DNA from 4 places in the Streptomyces sp. NPDC051133 genome. Region 1 is predicted to be linked to each of the others. Evidence: riboswitches for the same ligand, from Rfam matches in the RefSeq annotation. Region 1 holds a riboswitch; each other region holds the start of a gene.
The links. A riboswitch is a leader RNA that binds a small molecule or an ion and turns the genes downstream of it on or off. The one in region 1 is predicted to bind thiamine pyrophosphate.
Positions count from the first base shown of each region.

Region 2: linked by a shared signal. The riboswitch ahead of AB0N17_RS04430 (cytosine permease) and the one ahead of thiC (phosphomethylpyrimidine synthase ThiC) in region 1 are both predicted to bind thiamine pyrophosphate.
Region 3: linked by a shared signal. The riboswitch ahead of AB0N17_RS16930 (thiamine ABC transporter substrate-binding protein) and the one ahead of thiC (phosphomethylpyrimidine synthase ThiC) in region 1 are both predicted to bind thiamine pyrophosphate.
Region 4: linked by a shared signal. The riboswitch ahead of thiO (glycine oxidase ThiO) and the one ahead of thiC (phosphomethylpyrimidine synthase ThiC) in region 1 are both predicted to bind thiamine pyrophosphate.

Region 1 covers NZ_JBFBBK010000005.1:78,380-81,851, forward strand. The annotation lists gene AB0N17_RS07955 (hypothetical protein) at 1-33, shown strand, start outside; gene thiC (phosphomethylpyrimidine synthase ThiC) at 157-1,941, opposite strand; TPP riboswitch at 1,934-2,112, opposite strand; gene AB0N17_RS07965 (YibE/F family protein) at 2,194-3,472, shown strand, end outside.
Region 2 covers NZ_JBFBBK010000003.1:14,411-17,882, forward strand. The annotation lists gene AB0N17_RS04420 (VOC family protein) at 1-310, opposite strand, end outside; gene AB0N17_RS04425 (TetR/AcrR family transcriptional regulator) at 395-1,177, shown strand; TPP riboswitch at 1,415-1,510, shown strand; gene AB0N17_RS04430 (cytosine permease) at 1,500-2,894, shown strand; gene AB0N17_RS04435 (serine protease) at 2,977-3,472, opposite strand, start outside.
Region 3 covers NZ_JBFBBK010000014.1:126,709-130,180, forward strand. The annotation lists gene AB0N17_RS16920 (hypothetical protein) at 130-444, shown strand; gene rlmN (23S rRNA (adenine(2503)-C(2))-methyltransferase RlmN) at 581-1,687, shown strand; TPP riboswitch at 1,711-1,819, shown strand; gene AB0N17_RS16930 (thiamine ABC transporter substrate-binding protein) at 1,903-2,976, shown strand; gene AB0N17_RS16935 (iron ABC transporter permease) at 3,033-3,472, shown strand, end outside.
Region 4 covers NZ_JBFBBK010000045.1:39,192-42,663, forward strand. The annotation lists gene AB0N17_RS34280 (FAD-dependent oxidoreductase) at 25-1,257, opposite strand; gene AB0N17_RS34285 (hypothetical protein) at 1,290-1,640, opposite strand; TPP riboswitch at 1,694-1,805, shown strand; gene thiO (glycine oxidase ThiO) at 1,802-2,962, shown strand; gene thiS (sulfur carrier protein ThiS) at 2,977-3,177, shown strand; gene AB0N17_RS34300 (thiazole synthase) at 3,181-3,472, shown strand, end outside.

The sequences.
Region 1 (3,472 bases):
GACTTCGGCGGTCCGGAGCACCAGCCCGAGTGACGGCTCGCGCCCCGGCACGGCAGGGGCCCCGGCCGGGCGTGCCCCGCGACCGGCCGGCAGGGCCCGCGCTTCCCGTCATGCCGTCACGCCGACCGGGAGACGCGGACCGCTTACGCCCGGGCCTCAGTCCGCGATCGGCAGGTAGACGCGGTTGCCCGCCTCGGCGAACTCCTTCGACTTCTGAGCCATGCCCGCCTCGATGTCGGACCGGCTACCGCCGTGCTCGCGGCGGATGTCCTGCGAGATCTTCATGCTGCAGAACTTGGGACCGCACATGGAGCAGAAGTGGGCCGTCTTGGCCGGCTCCGCCGGGAGCGTCTCGTCGTGGAACTCGCGTGCCGTGTCCGGGTCGAGGGCGAGGTTGAACTGGTCCTCCCACCGGAACTCGAAGCGGGCGTCGGACAGCGCGTCGTCCCACTCCTGGGCACCGGGGTGTCCCTTGGCGAGGTCGGCCGCGTGCGCCGCGATCTTGTAGGTGATGACGCCGGTCTTGACGTCGTCCCGGTTGGGCAGGCCCAGGTGCTCCTTGGGCGTGACGTAGCAGAGCATCGCCGTGCCCCACCAGGCGATCATCGCCGCACCGATACCGGAGGTGATGTGGTCGTACGCCGGCGCGATGTCCGTGGTCAGCGGGCCGAGCGTATAGAACGGAGCTTCATCGCAGATCTCCTGCTGAAGGTCGATGTTCTCCTTGATCTTGTGCATCGGGACGTGCCCCGGGCCCTCGATCATGGTCTGTACGTTGAAACGCTTGGCGATGCGGTTGAGTTCCCCGAGCGTCCTCAACTCCGCGAACTGTGCCTCGTCGTTGGCGTCCGCGATCGAACCGGGCCTGAGGCCGTCACCGAGCGAGTAGGTGACGTCGTAGGCGGCGAGGATCTCGCAGAGCTCCTCGAAGTTCTCGTACAGGAACGATTCCTTGTGGTGCGCCAGGCACCATGCGGCCATGATCGAGCCGCCGCGCGAGACGATGCCGGTCTTGCGGTTGGCGGTGAGCGGCACGTACGGCAGCCGGACGCCCGCGTGGACGGTCATGTAGTCCACGCCCTGCTCGGCCTGCTCGATGACGGTGTCCCTGTAGATGTCCCAGGTCAGTTCCTCGGCCTTGCCGTCGACCTTCTCCAGGGCCTGGTAGAGCGGCACCGTGCCGATGGGGACGGGGGAGTTCCGCAGCACCCACTCACGGGTCGTGTGGATGTTACGGCCGGTGGAGAGGTCCATGACCGTGTCCGCGCCCCAGCGGGTCGCCCAGGTCATCTTCTCCACCTCCTCCTCGATGGAGGAAGTCACCGCCGAGTTGCCGATGTTGGCGTTGACCTTCACCAGGAAGCGCTTGCCGATGATCATCGGCTCGATCTCCGGGTGGTTGACGTTGGCCGGCAGCACGGCACGGCCCGCCGCGATCTCGTCGCGGACCACCTCGGGGGAAACGTCCTCCCGGACGGCCACGTACTCCATCTCGGGTGTGATCTCACCTCGGCGGGCGTACGTGAGCTGCGTCACCGCCTGGCCGTCACGGCCCCGGCGCGGCTGACGCGGCCGCCCGGGGAAGACCGCGTCCAGGTTGCGCAGGCCGCCGCGCGGCGAGGTGTGCTTGATTCCGTCGTCCTCGGGACGGACGGGACGGCCCGCGTACTCCTCGGTGTCGCCGCGGGCGATGATCCAGTTCTCCCGCAGCGGCGGAAGACCCCTGCGGACGTCGGTGTCGACGAGAGGATCGGTGTACGGGCCCGACGTGTCGTACAGCGTGACCGACTGCCCGTTGGTGAGGTGCACCTGACGGACCGGCACGCGCAGGTCGGGGCGCGAGCCCTCGACATACGCCTTGTGCCAGCCGATGGACTTCCCGGCCTCCTGGGACATCTCGTCCTGAACAGAGGCAGGCGTGCGTGCGTCCTTGTTGGTCATCAGACCTACTCCCTACGCCGGCATTACCCGGTAACAGGTTCGGCGGTCGACGCAGCGGCTTCCGTCGGTCGATGTTTTTGCGTGGAACCGCGTGGGTTCCACGTGAAACATCGCGTCTACGGAGGTCAGCGCCCTCTCAGCCCGGTGCTCCGAGCTCCCGCGTGTGCAAAGGTGCCTCCACGCTAGCGTCATGTGCGGCGCGGTGAACAGTGGGCCCTCTGCCGTTGTTGCGATGATCTGGTGGTGACCAGGATGGAGCAGTACCCGTACCAGTCTCCCGAGCCGCGCCTTCGGGACGGCTCGGAACGGGGCGAAACCCACGGGCAGACGCACGGGCATCCGCACGGGCACAGCCACAGCCACAGCCACAGCCACAGCCACAGCCATGGGCCCGCAACGCCCGTCTCACGGCACCTCCGCAAGGTCATCGCCGCCATCCTGGTCCCGTTCACCGTGGCGGTGGTGGCCGGTCTGGTGGTGCTGTGGCCCGGTGGAGCGCCGCCCCACAAGCGCACCGGCGTCGGCTTCGACCGGCAGACGCAGCAAGCCACGGTCACTCGGGTGGTGGAGGTGAGCTGCGCGTCGGTGAACGCCTCCGGTGGCACCTCGACCGGTGACGCCTCCACCGCCGCGGGCGGGTCGGCCGGGCGGCAAGCCGGCGGCACCTGCAGGAAGGCGACCGTCCGGGTCGACACCGGCGGGGACCAGGGCCGTACGTTCACCGAGATCGTGCAGCCCGACCAGTCCCGGCAGCTGCACCAGGGCGAGAAGGTCGTGGTCGCCTACGAGCCCTCGGCGCCGAAGGACCTCCAGTACGCGGTGACCGACGTGAACCGGAAGTTCCCGATGGCGCTGCTCGCCGGGATCTTCGCGGTCGCCGTCGTCGTGGTGGGCAGGATGAGGGGTGTCATGGCACTCGTGGCACTGGCCGTGAGCTTCCTGGTTCTGACGCTGTTCATCCTGCCGGCGATCCTGCAGGGCTCGAACCCGCTTCTCGTGGCGGTGGTCGGATCGAGCGCCATCATGCTGATCGCGCTGTACATGTGCCACGGCCTGTCGGCCCGCACGTCGGTGGCGGTGCTCGGCACGCTGATCTCGCTGTCTCTGATCGGTCTGCTCGGCTCCCAGTTCATCGGCTGGGCCGCGCTGACCGGCAACACGGACGACAACACCGGGCTGATCCATGGCCTGTATCCGTCGATCGACATGAGCGGTCTGCTGCTGGCCGGCGTCATCATCGGTTCGCTCGGCGTCCTGGACGACGTGACCGTGACGCAGACGTCGGCCGTCTGGGAGCTGCACGAGGCCAATCCGGCGATGGGCCGGCGCGGTCTGTACCGGGCAGGCATCCGTATCGGCCGCGACCACATCGCGTCGGTGGTGAACACCCTCGTCCTCGCCTACGCCGGTGCCGCGCTGCCGTTGCTGCTGCTGTTCTCGATCGCGCAGAGCAGCGTGGGGACCGTTGCCAACAGCGAACTGGTGGCCGAGGAGATCGTGCGCACCCTGGTGGGCTCGATCGGCCTGGTCG
Region 2 (3,472 bases), on a different contig from region 1:
CCCACTCTTCCTCCGTCATGGGCATGGTGATCGTGACGCCTTCGGCGCGCAGGCGCTCCAGTTCGTCTTCCAGGTGGTCGACGGTGAAGGCGAGGATGAGGCCGGCGGCGTGGTCGTCGCGCTGGTCCGCCGGGAGGGTGTCCAGTCCCCGGCGCAGGAAGATGACGTTCATCCCCGCGTCGTCGCGGCCGAGGGACGCGAAGCCGTCGGCGGCCATCTCCTCGCGAAACCCGAAATGTCGCTGCAGGAAGGCACTGGAGGCCTCGACATCCTCGACGTTGAGCGACACGGCACTGGAGGTGATCTTCACTGGTGCTCCCTCGGCTCGATTCTCTGTACGCAGTACAATGTACATTGTACATTGTACGCCGAATCGGTGGGAGAGACTTGCCCCGTGCCGACAGAACGAACGAGCGCGGGCGACCCGGCCCGCACACTGCAACTGCTGTGGCGTGACCTCGCCCCTGCGGGCGGCCGCGGGCCGCGGCGCGGGCTGAGTATCGACACGGTGGTCGAGGCGGCCACCGCCATCGCCGACAACGAGGGCCTGGACGCCGTGACGATGCGCCGCGTGGCGAAGGAACTCGGCGTGGTACCGATGACGCTCTACACCTACGTGCCGGCCAAGGCCGAACTTCTCGACCTCATGCTGGATGCCGCCTACGCCCGCATGCCCCGACCGGACACGGCCGGGCTGTCCTGGCAGCAGCGCGTCACCGCCGTCGCCGACGAGAACAGAGCACTTTTCGAACGCCACCCCTGGGCCGCGGCCGTCTCCACCTCCAGGCCCCCGCTGGGACCGGGACTGATGGGGAAGTACGAGCACGAGCTCTCCGCGTTCGAGGGCCTCGGGCTCAGCGACCTGCAGCTGGACGACTGCCTGAACCACCTGCTCACCTTCGTACAGGCATCAGCCCGCGCCGCCGCCGACGCCCGATCCGCCCGCCACGACAGCGCCATGAGCGCCCAGCAGTGGTGGCAGGTCAACGCCCCGCTGCTCGCCCGGGTCCTCGACGCGAACGCCTACCCGACGGCCGTCCGCGTCGGCACGGCGTCAGGCACCGCACACGGCACCGCCTACGACCCCGACCACACCTACGCGTTCGGCCTGCGCCGCATCCTCGACGCGTTCGCCGTCCTCATCGACCGCAACCGAAACCCCGACACCGCCGGCTGACGCCACACCCGGAGCCGGGGCAGGCCGGCGCCGCGGGCGCCGGGCTCGTGGCGGAGCGTTCGGGGTATCCGTGGGCGTTCGCCCTGACCGCCCTGCCGGGGTCGAGCCGGGTCCTCGCAGCGAAACCGCCGACGCCCTGGTACCGATTCCGAAGTCACGCGGTCACGCGGTGCGACAGATCCTCCCGCCCCGGCCCTGGCCGGAACCGGTCACCGGAACGGGCTATTCTGGCCGGCGTACCTGGACACGGGGTGCCCCCGCACGGGGGCTGAGATCACACCCGTTGAACCTGAACCAGTTAGGACTGGCGGAGGGATGTCGTATGTCGTTGCCGTATGCCCATGAAGAGACGACCGTCGCCGAAGCGCGGGGCGTCTTCGACGGCCGGATGCCGACGGCCCCCGGGGACCTGCGGGTGGAGGCGCGCGGCATCACGCCGGTGCCCGAGGACGCTCGCTACGGCAGCCCCCGGCGGCTGTTCACCGTGTGGTTCGCCCCCAACCTGACCATGACCGGCGTGTTCACCGGCACCGTCGGAGCGGCCCTCGGACTGGACTTCGCCACCGCGCTGCTCGCCGTGGTGCTCGGCACCCTGCTCGGCGCCGTGCCCACGGCCTACCTGGGGACCTGGGGCAGCCAGACCGGGGCGGGCCAGCTGCCGCTGGCGAGGCTGGCCTTCGGACGGGCCGTCGCTCTGCCGGGCGCCCTGCAGTGGCTGTCGTCCATCGCCTGGGACGCGCTGATCGGTCTGTTCGGCGGGGACGCGCTGGCCCAACTGTTCGGCTGGCCGTTCTGGTTGGGTGTCCTGGTGATGCTGGCGGCCCAGGGGGCGCTGGGCGTGATCGGTTACGAGGCGATCCACCGCCTGCAGACGGTGATGACCTTCGCGCTCGCCGCCTCGCTCGTCGCGTTGGCGGTGAAGCTCACGCACGGCACCCAGCCCGCGACGGCCGCGACCGCGCACGGCGCCGACCGGGCGGGCGCGTTCGTGCTGACCTGCACCGTCGCGCTGAGCCTCGCCCTCTCGTGGGCCCCCTACGCCAGCGACTTCAGCCGCTACCTGCCACGGACGGCGTCCCGTCCGCGCATGTTCTGGTACACCCTGCTCGGTGTCGGCGTGTCCTTCGTCGCGGTGCAGGCGCTCGGCCTGTGGGGCGCCGCGCAGTTCACCGACCAGACCGCCCGTGGCGTGGACCGGCTGCTCGGGGGCGGCGCGCTCGGCGCGTTCGGACTCCTCGCCGTCGCTCTCGCGGCGCTGTGCAGCAACGCCATGAACGACTACAGCGGATCGCTGGCGCTGCAGACCGTCGGCGTGCGGCTGCCGCGGCCGGTCGCCGCCGCGCTCGCCGCGGTGCTCGGTTTCCCGCTGGTGCTCTGGATGCACGCCGCCGACACCACCGCCCGCTTCCAGAACGTGCTGCTGTTCGTCGGCTACTGGATCCCGGCGTTCGTCGCGATCGTGATCGTCGACTGGGTGGCCCGCAAGCGGGCGCGCGGCGGCCGCCCCGTCGACCTGACGGCGGAGGAGGCGCAGCCGTGGTGGCCGGCTCCCACGGCCTTCCTCGTCGGTTTCGCCGTAGCGGTGCCGTTCATGAGCACCAGCCTGTATGTGGGCCCGGTCGCGCGGGCCCTGCACGGCGCCGACCTCGCCTACCCGGTGGCGTTCCTCGCGGCGCTGCTCGTCTACACGCCGTTGCGCGTACGGCGCCGCGCCTGACCGCGCCCGCTCCTCGGAGCAGTACTCGATCTCGCTCCCGTCGTCCTCGAAGCCCTGGTCGATCGACTCCCGGCTACGGCGATCAGCCGGGCTCGAGGTGGGCGCCTATCTCGCCGGCGACCTCGGGGTGGGCGAGATACTCCATGATGTTGTGGGCCTTGTCGCGGGCGTTGACGACGGCGACGTCGGTCACTGTGCCCGCCCATTCGTCGGCCAGCGGGCACCCGATGGTGACCGCGTCCGACGGGTACCACGCGTTCAGCCAGTCCGTCACCGTGTCGGGGCGCTTCGGCCCGTCGATGAGCAGCCTCTTGTACACGCTGTCCAGTCCCAGCGGGCTGCCCACCGTGGTGAGGTGGATCGTGCGCATGGTCGGCGAGAGCCGGGTGGTGAGGTCCATGCCGACCACCGTGCCGAGGCTGTGGCTGACGAGGATCACCTCCCCGTCCTGCGGGAACGTCTCCAGGACACCGTCCAGGACGGCGTCCCTGACGCCGTTCCGGTCGTCGAGGTACGCGGCCACGTCCTGGAGGACGAGGGCGATGGTCAGGGCATCGAGGTCGCTCCTGGCGGCCAGC
Region 3 (3,472 bases), on a different contig from region 1:
CCACCGTCAGATCCGACCAGTCGGACCAACCCGGGACGAGAGACGGCCCGGACGACCGCGTACTACGAAGATCACGATCTACAGCCGGAGTACTAAGCCCTTGATCGCTCGCGATGTCATGATCCGGCGATGGATGAGTACGCGTGGCCCACGGGCCCCGAAGCGCCGGCTGCGGACACGGTGCTGGAAAGCTGGCCGGCAACCGTCGCGGCACTGCCCGTGGGGACCCACATCACCGGGGAAGTCATCGGTCGGCAGCCCTTCGGCGTCTTCCTGCGTATGGATGGCGTGCCGAACGCCATAGCGCTGGCCGAGATCACGTCCATGCCGCAGGGGATGGACCTCCCGGCCCTCGGGGCCATCGTCAGTGGTGAGGTCTTCTGGCACGCCGACAATCACCAGGTCAGGGTCCGCCTCGACGAGTGGCGGGCAGCCGACGAGTGATCGTCGTCGGGCCGTGCCTGGGCCGTCGCTGGGCCGTCCGAGGCCGCTCAGCAGTGACCGGTGACGCCTACTGACGACAGTCGTAGCATGCGGCAGCCGCAGGTCACCGAATTTGATCTGCGACACTGGTAACGCCATGCCTAAGCCCGGAGAACTCACTTTCGTCGCCCCGCGCGGAGCTCAGAAGCCGCCGCGGCATCTCGCCGATCTCTCGCCCGCCGAGCGCAAGGACGCCGTCGCCGAGGCCGGGGAGAAGCCGTTCCGTGCCAAGCAGCTCTCGCAGCACTACTTCGCGCGGTACGCGCACGACCCGGAGGAGTGGACCGACATCCCCGCCGGGTCGCGCGGCAGGCTGCAGGAAGCGCTGTTCCCGGAGCTGATGACCGTCGTACGGCATCTGTCCACCGACCAGGGCACCACCCGCAAGACGCTGTGGCGGCTGTTCGACGGGACCCTCGTGGAGTCCGTGCTGATGCGGTACCCGGACCGGGTCACCATGTGCATCAGCTCACAGGCCGGATGCGGCATGAACTGCCCGTTCTGTGCCACCGGGCAGGCCGGGCTGGACCGGAACCTGTCCACCGCCGAGATCGTCCACCAGATCGTCGACGGGATGCGGGCGCTCAGGGACGGAGAGGTGCCCGGCGGGCCCGCGCGGCTGTCCAACATCGTCTTCATGGGGATGGGCGAGCCGCTCGCCAACTACAAGCGGGTCGTCGGTGCGATCCGCGCGCTCACCGATCCCACGCCGGACGGGCTGGGCCTGTCGCAGCGCGGGATCACCGTGTCCACCGTCGGGCTCGTGCCGGCCATCCACCGGTTCGCCGACGAGGGCTTCAAGTGCCGGCTCGCGATCTCCCTGCACGCCCCCGACGACGAGCTGCGCGACACCCTCGTCCCCGTGAACACGCGGTGGAAGGTGCGCGAGGTGCTGGACGCCGGGTTCGAGTACGTCGAGAAGAGCGGGCGGCGGCTGTCGATCGAGTACGCGCTGATCCGCGACATCAATGACCAGGCGTGGCGAGGCGACCGGCTCGGGCGGCTGCTCAAGGGCAAGCCCGTGCACGTCAATCTCATCCCGCTGAACCCGACGCCGGGTTCGAAGTGGACCGCCTCGCGGCCCGAGGACGAGAAGGCGTTCGTGGAGGCCATCGCGGCCCATGGAGTGCCGGTCACCGTCCGGGACACCCGTGGTCAGGAGATCGACGGAGCCTGCGGTCAGCTCGCCGCCACCGAGCGGTAATCTGGCCGGGTCCACACATCTTCATATTCCGACAGGGGAGCGCCACAGCGCTGAGAGTGCGGCGGACAGGGCCGCAGACCCTCTGAACCTCGCCCAGGTCATTCTGGGTAGGAAGTTCGGTCATCACTCAAGCTGTTGCGCCCTGCCCGGCCTGCCGTACGGAAAGGCCGGGCAGGGCCGCGTCTCTTCCTGGCCAACCCCCAGGAGGACAACCAGTGCAGAACAAGACCTTCGTGGCCGTGGCGGTCGGGCTCGGCCTGATGGGCCTGTCCGCGTGCGGTTCCGGCGAGGGCACGTCGTCCGCGGACTCCCGGACCGTGACCCTGGTCAGCCACGACTCGTGGGCCGTCTCCAAGAACGTGCTGCGGGACTTCGAGAAGCGGTCCGGGTACAAGGTGCGGGTCCTCAACGACGGCGATGCCGGCCAGGCCGTCAACAAGGCCATCCTGACCAAGGACAACCCGCAGGGCGACGTCTTCTTCGGCGTCGACAACACCCTGCTCTCCCGCGCCCTCGACAACGGGCTGTTCGAGCCGTACACGGCCAAGGGCCTCGACAAGGTCGGCGCCCCCTACCAGCTGGACAAGGACAAGCACCGGGTCACGCCCGTCGACTACGGCGACATCTGCGTCAACTACGACAAGGCCTGGTTCGGCAAGCACCGGCTGACCCCGCCGCAGTCCTTCGCCGACCTGGTGAAGCCGCAGTACAAGAACCTCCTCGTCACCGAGAACGCGGCCACCTCCTCGCCCGGCCTCGGCTTCCTGCTCGGCAGCGCCGCGCAGTTCGGGAACGACGGCTGGCAGGACTACTGGAAGAAGCTCAAGGCCAACGGCGTCAAGGTGGTCGACGGCTGGGAGCAGGCCTATTCCCAGGAGTTCTCCGGCTCCACCGGGGGCAAGAAGGCCGGCGGCGACCGCCCGCTCGTGGTGTCGTACGCCTCCTCGCCGCCCGCCGAGGTGATCTACGCCGAGAAGCGGCCCGCCACCGCCCCGACCGGCATCGCCACCGGCACCTGCTTCCGGCAGATCGAGTTCGCCGGGGTGCTCGCCCACGCGAAGAACCCCAAGGGCGCCGAGGCGTTCGTCGACTTCCTGGTCTCCAAGGAGTTCCAGGAGGACATGCCGCTGAAGATGTACGTCTACCCGGTGGTGCAGGGCGCCGCGGTGCCCGCCGAGTTCACCGAGTTCGGTCCGGCCGCCCGGCACCCCGAGACCATGGCGCCCGGCAGGATCGCCGCCAACCGTGACCAGTGGGTCAAGTCGTGGACCTCGCTCGTACTGAAGTAGCCCCTCGCGCCCCGCGCGAGGGCAGCCGCACGGGGAACGCGGCGCGGCTCGGGCTCATGGCCCTGCCCGTCGCGTTCTTCGCGCTGTTCTTCGCCTGGCCGGTCGCCGCGATCGTCACGCGCGGGCTGAAGGCCGACGGCGTCTGGCGGTTCGGGCGGATCGTGGACGTGGTCACGCAGCCGGACATCCGGCACGTGCTGTGGTTCACCACCTGGCAGGCGCTCGCCTCCACCGCGCTGACCCTGGTGCTCGCGCTGCCCGCCGCCTACGTGTTCGCCCGCCTCGACTTCCCGGGCAAGCAGCTGCTGCGGGCCGTGGTCACCGTGCCGTTCGTGCTGCCGACCGTCGTCGTGGGCAGCGCCTTCCTGGCGCTGGTCGGGCACGGCGGGCTGCTGGACCGGCTGTGGGGCGTACGGCTGGACACCACCGTGTGGGCGATCCTGACGGCCCACGTCTTCTTCAACTACGCGGTCGTCGTGCGGACCGTCGGCGGGCT
Region 4 (3,472 bases), on a different contig from region 1:
ACGGCTGTCCTCCGGTGGCGCCGATCAGGTGGCCGTTGCTTCTTTCAGGGGCCGTCCCGGATCCGCCAGCGCCTCCGGGTCCATGCCGCGGCCCGATTCGATCAGGCGGCGGCCCTGGGCCAGGTCGCGCGGGCGGCCCACCGCCAGGAGGGCCGCCAGGCGGCCCTCACGGAGCCAGCAGACCGTCCAGGCGGGGCCGGACGGGTCACCGCGCCACACCGTGCGGTCGGCCGCGGCGTGGTGACCGGCGTACTGCACGAACCGGCCGAACTGCTCCGACCAGAAGTACGGCACCGGGTCGTAGGCGGCCGGGGTCTCGCCGAGGATGTTCGCGGCGACCGTGCGCGGCCCCTGCAGGGCGTTGTCCCAGTGGTGGACGAGCAGCCGCTCGCCGTAGCGGGCCGAGGGGAAGGAGGCGCAGTCGCCGACGGCGTACACGTCGGGCACGTTGGTGCGCAGGTGGGCGTCGGCGAGGACCTCGTGGTGCGGGCCCAGCTCGATGCCGGAACCGGCCAGCCAGGCGGTGGCGGGGCGGGCGCCGATGCCGACGACGACCGCGCCCGCGGGCAGCCGGGTGCCGTCGTCGAGCACGACCGCGCCGGGCTCGACGCGCTCCACGCGCGCGTGGGTGCGCAGCTCGGCGCCGGCGTCGGCGTACCAGCCGGCCATGGGGGCGGCGACCTCGGCGGGCAGGGCGCCGGCGAGCGGCCGGTCGGTGGCCTCCACGACGGTCACCGCGCAGCCGGCCTCGCGCGCGGCGGTGGCGAACTCGGCGCCGATCCAGCCGGCGCCGACGACCACGATGTCGTGCTGCCGGGCGAGCACCGGCCGCAGCCGCTCGGCGTCGTCCAGGGTGCGCAGCAGGTGCACCCCGGGGACGCCCTCGGTGCCGGGCAGCGTGATCGGCTCGGCGCCGGTGGCCAGGACCAGGACGTCGTACGGCACCGGACCCGCCTCGGTGTCCAGTTCGTGCGCGGCGGGGCGCAGGCCCAGCACCTCGCAGCCGAGCCGCAGCTCGACGCCGAGCGACTCGAAGTCGACCTCGAAGGCGGAGTCCTCGGCCTTGCCGAGCAGGACGGCCTTCGACAGCGGCGGCCGGTCGTACGGCTGGTGCGGCTCGGCGCCGATGATGGTGACGGTGCCCGTGAAGCCCTGTTCCCGCAGGGCGACCGCGGTCTGCACCCCGGCCATGCCCGCGCCGACGACGACCGCGCGCCGCGCCTGTGACGTGCCCTGTTCCGCTGTCTGCTCGCTCACCTGATCACCATAGACACGTGACGGACTGTCAGTCAGGGGGCGTGCTCGGTGACCTGTTCCACAACGCTCGTCCCGCTACCGGGCCGCGACTCCCACTGCCAGTCCTCCTCGAGTCGCACGCGACCGTCGGGCAGTTCGACGACCGTCGACACGCAGTGCCCGGAGGCCGTCGTGCCGTCGGTCCGCAACTGCACGTACCGGAAGTCGAGCCGGTCCCCCGCGCGCGTGCCGATCAGATGGCCGCGCACGACGTCGCCGCCCGCGTACCCGGCCCAGATCTCGCCGTCCTTCTCGTGGTACGCGAACCGGGTTCCGGTACCCACCTGACCTGGGGCTTGGTCCGCCACGGGGGCGAGGATCAGTCCGTCGAGCGAACGGGGCACGGCGAGGGGCTCCCTTACGGGCGGCGAGCGGGGCGGGCTAGGGTGGCCACCGTACAAGCACTCGCGGGAGCCCGGACGCACCGGGCTGAGAGGGAGGCTGGCGGCCTCCGACCGTACGAACCTGATCCGGGTCATGCCGGCGAAGGGAGGGGCTGACGCCCATGTCGTCACGCACGTCCGACGTCCTCGTCGTCGGGGGCGGAATCATCGGTCTGGTCACGGCCTGGCGCGCCGCGCAGCGCGGGCTCGCCACGGCCGTCGTGGACCCCGAGCCCGGGGGCGGGGCCGCACGGGTCGCGGCGGGGATGCTGGCCGCGGTCTCCGAACTGCACTACGGCGAGGAGCGGCTGCTCGCCCTGAACCTGGAGTCCGCCCGCCGCTATCCGGACTTCGCGGCCGAGCTGACCGAACTGACCGGGCACGACCTCGGCTACCGCCGCAGCGGCACCCTCGCGGTCGCGCTCGACGCCGACGACCGTGCCCACCTGCGGGAACTGCACGCCCTCCAGCAGCGCTGCGGGCTCGACGCCGAGTGGCTGTCGGGGCGGGAGTGCCGGCGCCTGGAGCCGATGCTGGCGCCCGGGGTGCGCGGTGGGCTGCGGGTCGACGGCGACCACCAGATCGACCCGCGCCGGCTGGCGGCGGCCCTGGTGGCCGCGTGCGAGCGGACCGGAGTGGTGTTCCACCGGGCGTGGGCCGAGCGGCTGGACGTGGTGGCGGGCCGGGCCGCCGGGGTCACCACCGCGGACGGCACCGGGCTGCGCGCCGGGCAGGTGGTGCTCGCGGCCGGCAGCCTGAGCGGACGGCTGGCGGGCGTGCCCGAGGCCCTGGTGCCGCCGGTGCGGCCGGTCAAGGGGCAGGTGCTGCGGCTGACGGTGCCCGAACGGTTCGCGCCGTTCCTGAGCCGGACGGTGCGGGCCGTGGTCCGCGGCGGCCAGGTCTACCTGGTGCCCCGGGAGAACGGCGAACTGGTCGTCGGCGCCACCAGCGAGGAGCTGGGCTGGGACACGACGGTCACCGCGGGCGGCGTGTACGAGCTGCTGCGCGACGCCCATGAGCTGGTGCCGGGCATCACCGAGCTGCCGCTCACCGAGACCCGGGCCGGGCTGCGCCCCGGCTCCCCCGACAACGCGCCGCTCCTCGGCCCGTCCGGCCTGGCCGGGTTGCTGCTGGCCACCGGGCACTACCGCAACGGGGTGCTGCTCACGCCCGTCACCGGGGACGTCATGGCGCAGGTGCTGGCCGGCGGTGCGCTGCCGGAGGAGGCCCGCCCGTTCACCCCGCAGCGCTTCGGCGCCGTACTCCTGGAGCAGTCCGCATGAGCATGTCCGTCACCATCTCGATCTCCGTCAACGGGGAGCGCCGGGAGATCGCCCCGGGCACCCCTCTCGACTCGCTCGTGACGACCCTCACCCCGGCGCCCTCCGGGGTGGCCGCGGCCGTCAACGAGACCGTCGTCCCGCGCGCGCAGTGGGCCTCCACCGCGCTCGCGGAGGGTGATCGCGTCGAAGTCCTCACCGCCGTTCAAGGAGGCTGAGCCATGGCCGACGATTCCCTGGTGCTGGGGGGTACGACCTACTCGTCCCGGCTGATCATGGGCACGGGCGGCGCGCCCAGCCTGGAGGTGCTGGAGCGGGCGCTGCTCGCCTCCGGTACGGAGCTGACCACGGTCGCGATGCGCCGGGTGGACCCCTCCGTGCACGGCTCGGTGCTGTCGGTGCTGCAGAAGCTGGGCATCCGGGTGCTGCCGAACACGGCGGGCTGCTTCACCGCCGGGGAGGCCGTGCTGACCGCGCGGCTCGCCCGGGAGGCGCTGGGCACGGACCTGATCA